Regions from separate parts of the Phycicoccus mangrovi genome, predicted to be linked through region 2. Evidence: riboswitches for the same ligand, from Rfam matches in the RefSeq annotation. Region 2 holds a riboswitch; the other holds the start of a gene.
The links. A riboswitch is a leader RNA that binds a small molecule or an ion and turns the genes downstream of it on or off. The one in region 2 is predicted to bind glycine.
Positions count from the first base shown of each region.

Region 1: it holds a riboswitch for glycine, as region 2 does, so the genes downstream of both, gcvP (aminomethyl-transferring glycine dehydrogenase) here and gcvP (aminomethyl-transferring glycine dehydrogenase) in region 2, are expected to answer to the same signal.

Region 1 covers NZ_JAHHWP010000018.1:84,363-92,756, reverse strand. Annotated here, with positions in the region: gene KMZ30_RS16655 (PucR family transcriptional regulator) at 1-597, opposite strand, end outside; gene KMZ30_RS16650 (MFS transporter) at 810-2,183, shown strand; gene speB (agmatinase) at 2,180-3,187, shown strand; glycine riboswitch at 3,279-3,377, shown strand; glycine riboswitch at 3,378-3,474, shown strand; gene gcvP (aminomethyl-transferring glycine dehydrogenase) at 3,531-6,380, shown strand; gene gcvT (glycine cleavage system aminomethyltransferase GcvT) at 6,421-7,521, shown strand; gene gcvH (glycine cleavage system protein GcvH) at 7,560-7,934, shown strand; gene glyA (serine hydroxymethyltransferase) at 7,944-8,394, shown strand, end outside.
Region 2 covers NZ_JAHHWP010000006.1:29,379-37,772, reverse strand. Annotated here, with positions in the region: gene KMZ30_RS02810 (DUF881 domain-containing protein) at 1-242, shown strand, start outside; gene gcvH (glycine cleavage system protein GcvH) at 270-656, shown strand; gene KMZ30_RS02800 (FHA domain-containing protein) at 763-1,221, shown strand; gene ftsR (transcriptional regulator FtsR) at 1,232-1,960, shown strand; gene KMZ30_RS02790 (bifunctional nuclease family protein) at 1,957-2,448, shown strand; gene KMZ30_RS02785 (MerR family transcriptional regulator) at 2,608-3,195, shown strand; glycine riboswitch at 3,245-3,341, shown strand; gene gcvP (aminomethyl-transferring glycine dehydrogenase) at 3,414-6,290, shown strand; gene KMZ30_RS22215 (AAA family ATPase) at 6,295-8,394, opposite strand, start outside.

The DNA of each region.
Region 1 (8,394 bases), on a different contig from region 2:
GGCCGATGCCCGTCGTACCGCCTCACTGACGGCGGGCGGAGGGCTGGCACTACTGGGGTGGTAAGAGCGGCCGGTCAAGCGGTCGCAGATGAAGACCGGGCAGCGCAATTCTTGACCGATCAGCTGCGCCACCCTTGACCTGTCACCACCGCCGGTGGTGGTACGCCGGATGACGTCGTAGATGCGTGCGGTGCGCATGAGGCGTTGAGACTGCTCGAGCAGGGTTGCCTCGGCAACGGCGCGGGAAATCGCCACGAAGGGCATCGGGTAGCGAATCCATAGGACGGGGATGCCCAACTGGTCGCTCGTCTCAGTGAACCGTCGGGTCAGCCTAGGGCAGTACATCTCTTCCCCAATGGCCAGCGCTGACGCCCCTGCTCGGTCCAACTCCTCCAGCAGGTGGACCTGATCCAATGCCCTGCGAGGGAAGGACATGCCGTTGGTCATCAACAGCTCCCCTCCAGTCAGCCACTGCCACGGCTGTGGGAGATCGGACGTATGGGTCCACGTCGTCTCCCGCACCAAGCCGGCGCTTCCCGAGTGCAGGCGCAGGTGGAGGTGCGGCATGTCGAGCAGTTCGCCGACGGTGATGCCCATGACGGTCAAGATACGCCCGAGATGGGCAATCGCCATAGACCTATTGTGCGATTGCACAGCGACCGAGATCAATCTTCGAGCGCCGTCATCCTTCCCAAGAGGGTCGCGAGAGCGGAGTCTCTTCGACACAGAGCAGCTCTTCCTCTGCATCGGCCCGCCCGAGGCAGTTGCCACCACCTCCGCACCACCCGCGCTGCGGGAAGGAGCTCAAGATGTCCTCATCCAGTGGTCTCATCGACGAGGCCCCACTGACTGCGTTTCACAAGAAGCTCACTCTCTATTCTTCGGGCGGCCCATTCATCGACGGGTTCGCCATCGCGATCATTGGCTTCACCTGGGCAACCATGGGGAAGTCCTTCACGGTCACCAGCGCGGACAAGGGGATGATTGCGGCCGCGGTCCTCGTCGGCATCTTCGTAGGCGGCGGTGTCTTTGGGTGGGTCACCGACAGGGTGGGTCGTCATGTGATGTACATCCTTGACCTCTTAGCCCTTGCCCTCTTCTCGGTGCTGAGCTTCTTCGCCACTGAGGTGTGGCACCTCATCGTGTTGAGGTTCCTCATCGGGATGGCGATCGGCGCCGACTACCCGATCGCGACGTCACTGCTGGCGGAGTACCTTCCGTCCAGGTACCGAGGACGCATGCTCGGGGCCACGTTCGTCGTGTGGGCCGTCGGCGCCACCGCCGCGCCGGTCGTCGCCATCATCTGTACGAACCTGGCTGGTGATGCTGCCTGGCGTTGGATGCTGGCCAGCGCGGCGGTCTTTGCTGTTGGCACCCTGATCATGCGGCTGGGTACGCCCGAGTCTCCCCGGTGGCTCATCAACAAGGGCCGCGTTGAAGAAGCAGACCGGTCAATCAAGCAGGTCTACGGCCCCGAGTACGGAGTTGAGCATCTCGGCGAGCCGGAGCCGGAGCATCGAGTGACTCTCGCATCGGTGTTTCGCCCTCCGTACCTGACTCGCACACTCTTCGTGAGCCTCTTCTGGATGTGCCAGGTCATCCCGCTGCTCTCGATCTACTCATTCTCCTTCGACATCTTGGCGAAGGTGGGCCTGACTGGAAACGGCGCGGAGGTCTTCCTGGCGGCCCTCTTCGTGGTTGGCGGTGTGCCGGGCTTGTTCCTGGTCGACAAGATCGGCCGCAAGGCGCTCCTCGTCTACACGTTCGCCGGGATCGCGCTGATCTGGGGGGTCGCCGGCTTGGTCCCCGGGCTGCCTTTCATTCTTGTCTTCGGCGCGATCTGCGCGTTTGCCTTGCTCTCGGGCGCATCCAACTTCCTCGAGATCGTGTACCCCAACGAGCTTTTCCCGACGGAGGTCCGTGCGACGGCCGTGGGTATCGGCACGGCGGCCAGCCGGATCGGTGCGGCCGTCGCGGTGTACCTCATGCCCTTTGCCCTCGATCACGGGGTCAACTGGGTGCTGCTTGCCGGAGCGGCCATCTCCGTCGTCGGCCTCGCAGTCACGATTGCCTGGGGTGTGGAAACGGCGGGTCGCAGCCTGTCTGACGCCTCCGGTCGATCTCAAAACGACTCCACGACACCTACGAACACGACCCTTTCAGCCTTGGAGGCAAAGCCATGAGCACCCGCGTTCCCAACCCCGTCCGGCCTGTGAGTGGCACGGAGGTCCCGCGCTACGCCGGCTTGTCCACCTTCGCCCGCATTCCCGAGATCCACACGGTCAGCGACTACGACATCGCTGTCCTGGGGGTGCCCTTCGACGGCGGCACATCGTTCCGGCCCGGTGCTCGTTTTGGCCCCCTGGAGGTCCGCAAGTCCTCACGCCACCTCCGCCCTGCCTTTCACGTGGAGCTTGATGTGGCTCCCTTCGAACGGGTCCAGGTGGTCGACGCCGGAGATGTAGCGTGCACGCCCTTCAGCATCGACGAGGCCATCCAGCAGATCGAGGCGCATGCTCACGACGTGCAGGGGGGGAGCGGCGACCGACGGGTCATCGCCGTCGGCGGTGATCACACCATCGCTCTGCCCATGCTGCGCTCCGTCGTCCGACAGCACGGACCCGTCGCCCTGGTTCACTTCGACGCGCACCTGGACACGTGGGACACCTACTTCAATGCACCGGTGACCCATGGCACCGTGCTGCGCCGGGCCTTCGAGGAGGGCCTTCTCGCTGAGGACCACTCGATGCACCTCGGCATTCGCGGTCCGATCTACGACCGGATTGACCTCAAGGAAGACGCAGACTTCGGTTTCAAGACGATCCGCGCTAGCGACCTCGACCGGATCGGCATCGACGCTGCCGTTGAGCAGGTCAGGCAGCGGGTCGGAGACACCCCCGTGTACCTGTCCATCGACATCGACGTCCTGGACCCGGCCTTCGCCCCAGGAACGGGTACACCCGAGGCGGGTGGGCTGAGCAGTCGCGAGCTCCTGGCAATGTTGCGTCAGCTCAACGGACTGAACATCGTCGGTGCCGACGTCGTCGAGGTCGCGCCCAACTATGACCATGCCGAAACGACCACCGTCGCGGCGGCCACCGTGGTGTACGACCTCGTCACCCTCATGGCGAACCACGAGATCGGCAACGCACCGGGCCTACCCGCCCAAGCGCTGGCCTCCGTGTGACGTCACGGTGTGGGTGGCGCACGCGTTGCGCCACCCACACTGGATGTCCGGGTATGCCAACATCCATTCCAACAATTTCATCATCGCCGTTCGAACTGCAGCGGGAGAGTCCCGGCCGACACCACGGTCGGGCGCCGAAGGAGCAAATCTCCCCACGAATCTCTCAGGCCCCCATGACCGCTGCAATGAGGCGAACTCTGAAAAGTCAGGCCACATCGGCCTGCGCCCACGGTGCAAGCCGCCCCACGTGACGGTGAAGCTCTCAGGCCCATGACAGAGCGGGGAGGTCACCTATCCAACGGTGTCCTCAGTGCGGACACCCGACCCAGGGAGCCTCCCGCCCATGTCCGTCGACTCCATCGACCCTGCCCACGGCGCCTTCGTCGCCCGACACATCGGTTTCGCGCACGCTGACCAGGCCGCCATGCTGGCCGAGCTCGGGTACGAATCCCTCGACTCGCTCGTCGATGCTGCCGTGCCCCAGGGCCTGCGGTCAGCCGAGCTGCTCGGACTGCCGGCCGCGGCCAGCGAGGAGGAGGTGCTCGCGGAGCTGCGTGGTCTGGCTGACCGCAACGAGCCCGGTGAGCCGATGGTCGGTCTCGGCTATCACGGCACAGTGCTGCCAGGTGTGATCCGCCGCAACGTCCTCGAGAACCCGGCCTGGTACACCGCCTACACGCCTTACCAGCCGGAGATCAGTCAGGGCCGGCTCGAGGCCCTCATCAACTTCCAGACCCTCATCGGCGACCTCACCGCGCTCCCCACCGCCAACGCCTCGCTCCTGGATGAGGGAACGGCGGTGGCCGAGGCCGTGACCGTGATGCGCCGCGCTAGCCGGGTCAAGGCCGAACGCGTCGTCGTGGACTCGGACCTGCTGCCCCAGAGTCTGGCGGTGCTGCAGACCCGGTGCCGCGCCATCGGTGTCGAGGTGGTCGTGGCCGACCTCGGTCACGGACTCCCGGACGGAGACCTCTTCGGCGTGGTCGTCCAGTACCCCGGTGCGTCCGGGGCGGTCTCCGACCACCGCGCGCTCGTCGAGGCGGCACACGAGCGCGGGGCCTTGGTCACCGCGGCCGCCGACCTGCTCGCCCTCACCCTGCTCGTCGCGCCGGGCGAGTGGGGCGCCGACATCGCGGTGGGCTCGTCTCAGCGCTTCGGCGTCCCGCTCGGCTACGGCGGCCCTCACGCTGGCTACATCGCCGTTCGAGAAGGCTTGGAGCGTAGCCTGCCCGGCCGGCTTGTCGGGGTCAGCATCGACGCCGACGGCCACCCGGCGTACCGGTTGGCGCTGCAGACCCGCGAGCAGCACATCCGCCGCGACAGGGCCACCTCCAACATCTGCACCGCCCAGGTACTGCTCGCCGTCGTGGCGTCGATGTATGCCGTGTACCACGGTCCGGAAGGCCTGCGCGCCATCGCACGGGGCGTCCACCGCACCGCTGCAGTCCTGGCCGACCGCCTGGAGTCGGCCGGTGTGGAGCTCCTGCACGACTCCTTCTTCGACACCCTGCTGGCCCGGGCGCCGGGTCGGGCCGCGGAGGTGCTCGGGAAGGCTGCTGCCGGCGGGGTCCACCTGCGGCGGGTCGACGAGGACCACGTGGGCGTGAGCTGCTCGGAGACGACGTCGCCGAGCCATGTCGCCGTCGTGCTCGAGGCGTTCGGTGCCGGCGGCGCGGCGCCGGACGGCGGCAGCGATCGTCTGCCGCGGGCGCTGCTGCGTACCTCGGAGTTCCTCACCCACCCCGTGTTCAATACCCACTACAGCGAGACCTCGATGTTGCGCTACCTCCGCTCGCTGTCGGACAAGGACTACGCCCTCGACCGGGGCATGATCCCCCTGGGCTCCTGCACCATGAAGCTCAACGCGACGACCGAGATGGAGCCGATCAGCTTCCCCGGGTTCGCGAACGTCCACCCCTTCGTGCCGGCCGAGAGCGCGCGCGGCTACACCACCCTGGTCGACCAGCTGGAGTCCTGGCTGGCCGCGGTGACGGGGTACGCGAAGGTGTCGATCCAGCCCAACGCCGGCAGCCAGGGCGAGTTCGCTGGGCTTCTGGCCATCCGTGCCTACCACCAGTCACGCGGCGACGAGGCACGCGACGTCTGCCTCATCCCCTCCTCCGCGCACGGCACGAACGCCGCCTCGGCGGTCATGGCCGGCATGCGGGTCGTGGTGGTCAAGAGCCTCGAGGACGGCACCGTCGACCTCGTGGACCTGCGCGCCAAGTGCGAGCAGCACACCGAGCAGCTCGCGGCGATCATGGTGACCTACCCGTCGACGCACGGCGTGTACGAGGAGGGCATCACCCAGCTGTGCGAGGTGGTGCACGCGCATGGCGGCCAGGTCTACGTCGACGGCGCCAACCTCAACGCCCTCCTGGGTCTGGCGGCGCCCGGGGCCTTTGGTGGTGACGTCTCGCACCTCAACCTGCACAAGACCTTCTGCATCCCGCACGGTGGTGGCGGGCCGGGCGTCGGCCCGGTCGGGGTGGGCGCGCACCTGGCGCCCTTCCTCCCGTCGCACCCGATGCACCCGGACCTCAACCGCCGCGACGGGGTCGGTCCGGTCAGCTCTGCACCGTGCGGGTCCGCCGGGATCCTGCCGATCAGCTGGGCCTACGTGCGCCTGATGGGCGCCGAGGGCCTGACCCAGGCCACGAAGGTCGCCGTGCTTGCGGCCAACTACGTCGCGAAGCGCCTGGCGCCGTACTACCCGACCCTCTACACCGGCTCCGCCGGGCTCGTGGCGCACGAGTGCATCCTGGACCTGCGGCCCCTGACCAAGGCGACCGGCGTCTCGGTCGACGACGTCGCCAAGCGGCTCATCGACTACGGGTTCCACGCCCCGACGATGTCCTTCCCGGTGGCCGGCACCCTCATGGTCGAGCCGACCGAGTCGGAGGACCTGCGGGAGGTCGACCGCTTCATCGAGGCCATGATCGCGATCCGCTCGGAGATCGACGCGGTGGCCGACGGCACCTTCACGGCGGAGTCGAGCCCCCTGCGGGGCGCCCCCCACACCGCGGGGCTGCTGGTCGGCGAGTGGGACCGCGCCTACTCCCGCGCCGAGGCGGTGTACCCCGCCGGCACAACGGCGAACAAGTACTGGCCGCCGGTGCGCCGCATCGACCAAAGCCACGGTGATCGCCACCTTGTGTGCTCATGCCCACCACCGGAGTCGTTCGAGGTCTGAGCGCCTCAATCCCGGTCCACCGAACCCCAGAAAGGCCAAGATGTCCAAGCCCACCGCCCTGCACGCCGTCCACCACGCCGCAGGCGCTCACTTCACCGACTTCGCCGACTGGCAGATGCCTCTGCGTTACGGCAGCGAGCTGTCGGAGCACCGCGCCGTGCGGACCGCTGCCGGCCTGTTCGACCTCTCGCACATGGGCGAGATCGAGGTCGTCGGACCGCACGCCGCCGCACTGCTCGACCACGCCCTCGTCGGCGACATCAGCGCCCTTGCCGTCGCGAAGGCGAGGTACACGATGATCTGCAACGAGGACGGCGGCATCCTCGACGACCTGATCGTGTACCGGCTGGCTGGTGAGCGCTACATGGTCGTCGCCAACGCCTCGAACGCCGCAGTCGTCCTCGACGCGTTGCGGCAGCGCGCTTGCGGGTTCGACGCCGAGGTCCAGGACCGTTGCGACGACTGGTCGCTGATCGCCGTGCAGGGGCCCAGCTCCTCGACGATCCTCGGTGGGCTGACCGACGCCGACCTCGGCGCCCTGCGGTACTACGCCATCCAGGAGGCGAGCGTCGCCGGCCGCCCGGTGCGCCTGGCCCGGACCGGTTACACCGGCGAGGACGGGTTCGAGATCTTCTGCGACCCCGCGGACGCCGTCGGCATCTGGGAGGCGCTGTCCGAGGCGGGTGCCCCACACGGCCTCGTCCCCGCCGGCCTGGCGTGCCGCGACTCGCTGCGCCTGGAGGCGGGGATGCCGCTGTACGGCAACGAGCTCCGTGCCGACCTGACGCCCTACGAGGCGGGCCTGGGTCGCGTGGTCAAGCTCGAGAAGCCGGGCGACTTCGTCGGGCGCGCCGCGCTCGAGGAGCGTGTCGACCACGAGATCACCCGGGTGCGGGTCGGGCTGCGGCCCGACGGACGCCGCGCCCCGCGGTCGGGGTATACCGTGCTGGACCCCGCGAGCGGGTCACCCGTGGGCTTCGTGACCAGCGGAGCACCGTCCCCGACCCTGGGCCACCCCATCGCGATGGCCTACGTCGACACCGCCCTGTCCGAGCCGGGCACCCGGCTCCTCGTCGACGTCCGCGGCCAGCAGGTCGCGGCTGACGTCGTCTCCCTGCCCTTCTATAGCCGGCCGCGCTGACCAGCGATCCCGACACCCGTCATCTCAAGGAGCTCAGCATGAATCTGCCCACCGACCTGCTCTACACCAAGGACCACGAGTGGCTGCGCGTCGACGGTGACGTCGCCACCGTCGGCATCACCGAGCTCGCGTCCGAGGCGCTCGGCGACGTCGTTTTCGTCGACCTGGCCGACGCGGGCAGCGCCGTGACCGCCGGCGAGTCCTGCGGCGAGATCGAGTCCACGAAGTCCGTCAGCGACCTGTACGCCCCCACCGACGGGGAGGTGCTCGAGGTCAACGACGCCGTCGTCCAGGACCCGAGCCTCGTCAACACCGACCCGTACGGTGCCGGATGGCTGCTGCGCCTGCGCGTCGCCTCGCCTGATGGCCTGCTTGACGCCGACGCCTACGCCCGGCTCGCTGAGCAGGGGTGAGGAGGAGCGATGACGGACCACAACCTGCTCAACCAGCGCCTCGCACAGGTCGACCCTGAGGTTGCCGCAGCGCTCGACGCCGAGCTCCGCCGGCAGGAGTCGACCCTGGAGATGATCGCTTCGGAGAATTTCGCGCCCCTCGCGGTCATGGAGGCCCAGGGATCGGTCGCGACCAACAAGTACGCCGAGGGATACCCCGGTCGGCGGTACTACGGCGGCTGCGAGCACGTCGACGTCGTCGAGCAGCTCGCCATCGACCGTCTGAAGGCGCTGTACGGCGCCGGTTTCGCCAACGTCCAGCCGCACTCCGGCGCTCAAGCCAACACGGCGGTGTTTTTCGCCCTGTTGCAGCACGGCGACGCCATCCTCGGGCTCGACCTGGCGCACGGCGGGCACCTCACGCACGGCATGCGGTTGAACTACAGCGGTAAGACGTTCGACGTCGTGCCCTACCACGTAG
Region 2 (8,394 bases):
ACACCGAGGGCGGCGGCATCTCGGTGTCCGGGTCCGAGGTGACGCCGCCCTACGTCATCCGGGCGATCGGCGACCCCAACACCCTCGCCGGGGCCATGCAGATCCCCGGCGGCGTGACGGCCACCGCGCGCCGGGTCGGCGCCGAGGCCTCCGTCGACATCCGCGACGAGGTGGAGGTCGACGCGTTGCTGAGCGTCACCACGCCTCAGTACGCTCGCCCCGTACCCACGAGCACCCCCTGACGCGACCGCGTCCGAGACAGGAGAACCATGAGCGACCTCGAGTACCCCGCCGGCCTGCGCTACACCGCCGAGCACGAGTGGGTCCGCGAGGAGGACGGGGTCGTGCGCATCGGCATCACCGCCTTCGCGCAGGAGGCCCTCGGCGACGTCGTGTACGTCAGCCTGCCGGCGGTCGGCGACTCCGTCGTCGCGGGCGACACCTGCGGCGAGGTCGAGTCCACGAAGTCGGTCAGCGACCTCTACGCGCCGGTCGCCGGCGAGGTCACGGCGGTCAACGACGCCCTCGACGCCACCCCGGAGCTCGTCAACTCCGACCCCTACGGCGAGGGCTGGATGTACGAGCTGCGGCCGTCGGACGCCGCGGCCGTCGCCGCGCTGCTCGACGTCGACGCCTACCGCGCCCAGCTCTCCTGATCGCTGCCCTGCGCAACCGGTTTCCCCCGGGACCGGGACTTCCGCGCCGACGTGATCTAGGGTGGCAGGTCCCGGCGACCGCCGACGGAGAGGGTGGTAGGACGACATGACTGGCGACGAGCGCGGCGAGCAGCAGCAGCCGCCCGTTCCCGAGCCCACGACGATGCGCCTGCAGGCGGTCGAGGGGACCCGGGTCGAGCCGCAGAGCGAGGCCGAGCACGTCCTCACGAAGGCGGACCTCGCCACCGTCGAGGCGCTGCGGGCGGGCACGGCCCTCCTCGTGGTGCTCCGCGGGCCGAACACCGGCGCGCGCTTCCTCCTCGACGACGACGAGGTCGTCTCCGGTCGCCACCCCGACAGCGACATCTTCCTCGACGACGTGACGGTCTCGCGCCGGCACGCGGTCTTCCAGCGCTCCGGCGGGACCTTCGTCGTGCGCGACGTGGGCTCGCTCAACGGGACGTACGTCAACCGGGACCTCGTCGACGAGGCGGAGCTGTCGACGGGCGACGAGGTGCAGATCGGCAAGTTCCGGCTCGTCTTCTACGCCTCGGCCCAGGCCTGACGTCCCCGCCGTGCGACCCCTGACCATCGGGGCGGTCGTCGCGGCCCTCGCCGAGGACTTCCCGGACGTCACCGTCTCCAAGGTGCGCTTCCTCGAGGCCGAGGGCCTCGTGACGCCCGAGCGCACCGGGTCGGGCTACCGGCGCTACACCGAGGCCGACGTCGAGCGGCTGCGCTACGTCCTGCGGGCCCAGCGCGACCTGTTCTGGCCGCTGCGGGTCATCAAGGACTCGCTCGAGGCCCTCGAGCGCGGCCTGGTCCCGGACGGCCCGGGGCGCCCGCCGGTCGTGCCCGACCCCGCCCCGGACCCCGCCGTGCCACCCGTCGCCGAGCTCGTCGAGACCGGCACCCCGCTCCGGCTGACCCGGACCGAGCTCGCGAGCGCCGCAGGCCTGGACGACGGCCTCGTCGCCGACCTCCTCGACCACGGGCTGCTGCGCCCCGGGGCCGACAGGATGCACGGGAGCGAGGACCTGCGGGCCGCGCGGGCGGCCGCCGGCCTGGCCCGCTTCGGCGTCGAGGCCCGGCACCTGCGCGCGGCGCGGACCGCGGCCGACCGCGAGGTCGGGCTCGTCGAGCAGGTGACCGGCGGCCTGCGCGGCGAGGACCGGCGCCGCGCGGCCGCCGAGGTGACCCACCTCGTCCTCACCCTCCACACCGCGCTCGTGCGCGCCGGCCTCGACACCCCGGCCGAGCGGCCCGGCACGGCGTCGGGGTCGCGGGGTACGGTGACGGGGTGAAGCTCATGGACGTCCTCGGCGTGCGGGTCGAGATGCCGGGCAACCAGCCGATCGTCCTGCTCAGGGAGCGCGACGGTGTCCGCTACCTGCCGATCTGGATCGGCGCGGCGGAGGCCACGGCGATCGCGTACGCCCAGCAGGGTGTCGTGCCCCCGCGCCCGCTCACCCACGACCTGGCGCGCACCGTCATCGACGACCTCGGGCACACGCTGACCCGGGTGCGGATCGTCTCGCTCCAGGACGGCGCGTTCCACGCCGCGCTCGACATCGACGGCGGCGGCGAGGCCGGCGGCACGACGATCGACTCCCGCTCCTCGGACGCCATCGCCCTCGCGCTGCGCGCCGGCGCCGACATCGTCGCCGAGGAGGCGCTCCTCGACGAGGCCGGGGTCGAGATGGCCGAGAGCGAGGACGACGAGGTCGAGAAGTTCAAGGCCTTCCTCGAGGACGTCTCCGCCGACGACTTCGACACCGAGACGGGGTCCTGACCGCGACACGCCGGTGAGCGTGCGGGGCCCGCGGTCGTTGACCGCCGTCACAGCCGCCCCTACTGTCACACCAGTCACAGAAGTGGCCGGGAGAGTGACGTCGATGTCATTCCCGGGCGTATCGTCGTCCGGAGCACCCGGCACCATCAGGAGGTAGGCGTGGGCTCCACCGGAGAAGCGCGACAGGGCGGCACCCCCGCGCCCGTCGTCGCGCAGGGCGTGCTGTTCGCCGACGACCTGCCCCAGCTCGACGACGAGGTCGGCTACCGCGGCCCCACCGCGTGCAAGGCGGCGGGCATCACCTACCGCCAGCTCGACTACTGGGCGCGCACCGGGCTCGTCGAGCCCTCGGTCCGCTCGGCCGGCGGCTCCGGCACGCAGCGCCTGTACGGCTTCCGCGACATCCTCGTGCTCAAGGTCGTCAAGCGCCTCCTCGACACCGGGGTCTCGCTCCAGCAGATCCGTGGCGCCATCACCGTGCTGCGCGCCCGCGGGGTCGACGACCTCGCCGGCATCACCCTCATGAGCGACGGCGCCTCGGTCTACGAGTGCACCTCGAACGACGAGGTCATCGACCTGCTCCAGGGCGGCCAGGGCGTGTTCGGCATCGCTGTCGGCAAGGTCTGGCGCGAGGTCGAGGGCACGCTCTCGGACCTGCCGAGCGAGCGCGCCGCGTCCGAGGGCGGCGCCGAGGCGGTCCAGCCGGGCGACGAGCTCGGCGCCCGCCGCATCGCGCGCCTCGCCTGATCCGCCGCCCCGGCCGCCGGCACCGCCGGTGGTAGGTTGAGCCTGCCGCTCACACCGTGCGGGAGAGTCCCCGGCACTGCCGGCCGGGGCGCCGAAGGGGCAATTCTCCCCAGAACCTCTCAGGCGCAAGGGACCGCACGGGACAGGCACCTCTGGAGGGTCCACCGACCCGACAGAGGGGGAGGACGCCAGCATCGTCTGCCCTCCGGAGGACCTTCGTGAGCACGCCAGCCCTTCCCGCCTTCGCCGCCCGCCACATCGGCCCCCGCGAGTCCGACCTCGCCGGGATGCTCAAGGTCGTCGGGCGCGAGTCGCTCGAGGACCTCCTCGCCGCCGCCGTGCCGGACGGCATCCGGTTCGAGGGCGTCCTCGACGTCGAGGCCGCCGGCTCCGAGGCGGCCGTCATCGGCGAGCTGGGCGAGGTCGCGGCCCGCAACCGCGTCGTCCCGTCGCTCATGGGCCTCGGGTACTACGGCACCCTGACGCCGGCCGTCATCCAGCGCAACGTCCTCGAGAACCCCGCCTGGTACACGGCCTACACGCCCTACCAGCCCGAGATCTCGCAGGGCCGCCTCGAGGCGCTCCTCAACTTCCAGACCGTCGTCGCCGACCTCACCGGCCTGCCGACCGCCGGCGCCTCGCTGCTCGACGAGGGCACCGCGGCGGCCGAGGCGATGACGCTGATGCGCCGCTCCTCGAAGGCCGCCGGCGACGCCGTGCTGCTCGTCGACGCGGCCGTCTTCCCGCAGACGCTCGCCGTCGTGCGCACCCGCGCCGTGCCGCTCGGGCTCGACGTCGTCGTCGCCGACCTCACCGAGGTGGGGTCGGCCGAGGCGCTGCGCACCGCCGCCGGCGACCGCGACGTCTTCGGCGTCCTGCTCCAGTACCCGGCCGCGGACGGCCGCCTCCACGACCTGCGGGCCGTCGCCGACGCCGCGCACGCGGCCGGCGCGCTCGTCACCGCCGCCGCCGACCTGCTCGCCCTCACCCTCGCCACCCCGCCGGGGGAGTGGGGCGCCGACGTCGCCGTCGGCACGACCCAGCGCTTCGGGGTGCCGATGGGCTTCGGTGGCCCGCACGCCGGTTACATGAGCGTGCGTGCCGGGCTCGAGCGCACGCTGCCCGGCCGTCTCGTCGGCGTCTCCGTCGACGCCGACGGCGCGCCGGCCTACCGCCTGGCCCTCCAGACCCGCGAGCAGCACATCCGTCGCGAGAAGGCGACCTCGAACATCTGCACCGCGCAGGTGCTGCTCGCCGTCATGGCGAGCATGTACGCGGTCTACCACGGCCCCGACGGCCTGCGCGCCATCGCGCTGCGGGTGCACGCGCACGCCGTGGCCCTCGCCGAGGCGCTGCGCGCCGCCGGCGTCGAGGTCGCCGACGTGCCGTTCTTCGACACCCTCGCGCTGCACGTGCCGGGGCGTGCCGACACCGTCGTGGCCGCAGCCCTCGCCGAGGGGGTCAACCTCTGGCAGCACGACGACGACACCGTCTGGCTGAGCGTCGACGAGACCACCGACACGACCGTGCTGGGGAAGGTGGCCCGCGCCCTCGGCGCCACGGCCCCCGAGCGGGTCGAGGTCGCCGCGCCGGCGTGGCCCGAGGCGCTCGTGCGCACCTCCGAGTACCTCACCCACCCGGTCTTCTCGGCGCACCGCTCCGAGACCGCGATGCTGCGCTACCTGCGCCGGCTCGCCGACCGCGACTTCGCGCTCGACCGCGGGATGATCCCGCTCGGCTCCTGCACGATGAAGCTCAACGCGACGACCGAGATGGTCGCGGTCACCTGGCCCGAGTTCGCGAACCTGCACCCCTTCGCGCCGCACGAGCAGACCCGCGGCATCCGCGGCCTCGTCGACGAGCTCTCGGAGTGGCTCTGCGAGGTCACCGGGTACGACGCGGTCTCGCTGCAGCCGAACGCGGGCAGCCAGGGCGAGCTCTCCGGTCTGCTGGCCATCGCCGCCTACCACCGCGCGAACGGCGACGACGCGCGTCGCGTCTGCCTCATCCCGAGCAGCGCCCACGGCACGAACGCCGCGAGCGCGGTCATGGCGGGGATGAAGGTCGTCGTCGTCGGCACCGACCCGGTGTCGGGCAACGTCGACCTCGACGACCTGCGCGCCAAGATCGAGCAGCACCGCGACACCCTCGCCGCGATCATGGTCACCTACCCCTCGACGCACGGGGTCTTCGAGGACACGATCACCGAGCTCTGCGGGCTCGTCCACGACGCCGGCGGCCAGGTCTACGTCGACGGCGCCAACCTCAACGCGCTCGTCGGGCTCGCCCGGCCGGGCAGGTTCGGGGCGGACGTCTCGCACCTCAACCTGCACAAGACCTTCTGCATCCCGCACGGCGGCGGTGGCCCCGGCGTCGGCCCGGTCGCGTGCCGCGAGCACCTCGCGCCGTACCTGCCGAACCACCCGCTCGACGCGGCGGCCGGCCCCGAGACCGGCGTCGGCCCGGTCGCGGCGGCGCCGTACGGCTCGGCGAGCATCCTGCCGATCTCGTGGGCGTACGTCCGGCTCATGGGCGGCGAGGGCCTGCGCCACGCGACCGAGGTCGCCGTCCTCAACGCCAACTACGTCGCCGCGCGGCTGCGCGACCACTACCCGGTGCTCTACTCCGGCGCCGGCGGCCTCGTCGCCCACGAGTGCATCCTCGACCTGCGGGGCATCACGAAGGAGACCGGCGTCACCGTCGACGACGTCGCCAAGCGCCTCGTCGACTTCGGCTTCCACGCCCCGACGATGTCCTTCCCCGTCGCGGGCACGCTCATGGTCGAGCCGACCGAGAGCGAGGACCTCCAGGAGATCGACCGGTTCTGCGACGCGATGATCGCCATCCGCCGCGAGATCGACGAGGTCGCCGCGGGTTCGGTGGCCGTCGCCGACAGCGTGCTGCGCCAGGCGCCGCACACGGCCGTCTCCCTCGTGGGGGAGTGGGACCACCCGTACGACCGGAGGACCGCCGCCTACCCCGACGGCGTCGACGCGACGGCGAAGTACTGGCCGCCGGTGCGCCGCATCGACGGCGCGTACGGCGACCGGCACCTCATCTGCTCGTGCCCCTCGCCGGAGGCGTTCGAGGACTGAGGCCCTAGGCCGCGGGGGCGGCGTCACCGGCACGGACGGTGACGCCGCTCCCGGACACCCCCTTGGTCACGACGACCTGGTGGGTGATGCGCGAGCGCAGGTCGGCGACGTGGCTGACGACGCCGACGGCGCGTCCGCCCTCGCGCAGCCCGTCGAGCACCGAGACGACCTGCTCGAGGCTGTCGTCGTCGAGGCTGCCGAACCCCTCGTCGACGAAGAGCGTGCCGAGGTCGAGCCCGCCGACCTCCTCGCGGACGGCGTCGGCGAGGCCGAGCGCGAGGGCGAGGGAGGCCATGAACGCCTCGCCGCCGGAGAGCGTGGCGGTGTCGCGGACGCGGCCGGTCCACTGGTCGAGGACCTTGAGGCCGAGCCCGGACCGCGCGCCGCGCGCCGCGCGGTCGTCGGAGTGCTCGAGCAGGTAGCGGCCGGCGCCCATGACGGCGAGCCGCTCGTTGGCCAGGGCGGCGACCTTCTCGAGGCGGGCGGCGAGCACGAACGCGCTGAGGCGCATCCGCAGGGTGTTGTCCGCGCCGGTCCCGGCGACGGTGTCGGCGAGGTCGCGCACCCGCGCGTGGCGCTCGGCGAGGCGGACGACGAGCGCGGCCTGCTCCGCCAGCGCGGGGCGCAGGCGGTCCAGGGCGCGGCCGGCGCGCACGAGGACGTCGTGGGCCGCGCTGCCGGCGAGGACGGCGCGCCGGGCGGCGCCGTGGGCCTCGACCAGCGCCGCGAGGTCGGGTGCCGGGGAGGCGAGGGCGGCCGCGACGTCAGGGTCGTCGAGCACGGCGAGGGCGGCGGCGCGGTCGCGGCCGTGCGCGAGGACGAGGTCGCGCAGCCGGTCCGTCTCGGCGACCGGGAGGAGCGCGGCGGCCACGTCGTCGACGGCGGCGAACCCGGCCTCGTCGAGGGCGGCCTCGAGGGCGGCGGCCGCCTCGTCCCGGCGCTGGTGCGCGGCCGCCAGGGCCTCCTGCTCCCGCGCGAGGGACGTGAGCAGCCGGTGCACGGACCGGTGGTGGGCGGGCTCGGTGCCGCGGCACGGGCAGTCGGCGTGCGCGGCGAGGCCCTCGGACAGCCGGTCGCGGACGGCCTCGGCCTCGGCGGTGACCTCGCCGAGCCGCTCCTCGAGCGTGCCGAGCGCCGTCGCGGTCTGCTCGACGAGGGCGGACAGGCGGTCGGCCTCGGCCGCGGCCCGGGCCTGCTCGGCGGTGGCCTCGGCGAGGCGCTGCTCGGCGGCGCGGGCCTGCGCGAGGGACGCGGTGGCCGCGTCGCGCGCCGCCACGACCGTGGCGCGGTCGGCGCCGTCGAGCACCTCGAGGCGGGTGCGGACGGCGGCGTCGAGGGCGCCCGCGCGGGCCTCGAGCCCGGAGAGCGTGGCGCGCGCGGCGGCGGCCTCGTCCTCGGCGGCGGCCAGCTGCTGCGGTGTGACGGGGTCCGTGGCGTGGGCGGGCCGCGGGTGCTCGGTGCCGCCGCAGACCGGGCACGGCTCCCCGTCGGCGAGCGCGGTCGCGAGCTCGGCAGCCATCTCGTCGAGGCGGCGCTGGCGCAGCGCGATGAGCTCCGCGAGCCGGTCGGAGAGGGCCTCGCGGGCCGCGAGCAGCGCCGGGTCGAGGGCGGCGCGCACGGCGCGGTCGGCCTCGACCTCGTCGAGCAGGGCGAGCCGGCGCTCCTCCTCGGCGACCGCGGCGCCGAGGTCGGTGGTGCGCCCGCCCTCGACGCTGAGCCGGGTGACGAGGGCGGCGGCGTCCGCGGCGAGCGTGCGCGCGGTCGGGAGGTCGAGCAGGAGCCGCGCGTGGCGGGCCCGGAGGGTCTCGGCCCGGGCGGTGCCCTCCGCCAGCGCCGTGGCGAGGTCGCGAGCGGCCTCGGTGTGCCGGGCGACGGCGGCGACGGTGTCGTCGAGGGCGGCGACCCGCTCGGCGAGGAGGTCGGCGTCGTCGCCGGCCTCGACCCCGAGGTCCGCGACGCGGCGACGGCCGTCCCCCACGGCGCGCTCGAGGTCGGTGGCCTCGCGCCCGAGCCGCTCGACCGCGGCGAGGTGGCCGCGCAGGCCGGCGGCGCGGTCGGCGGCCTCGAGCCGCCTGGTGCGTGCCTCGTGCTCGGGGGCGGCGGC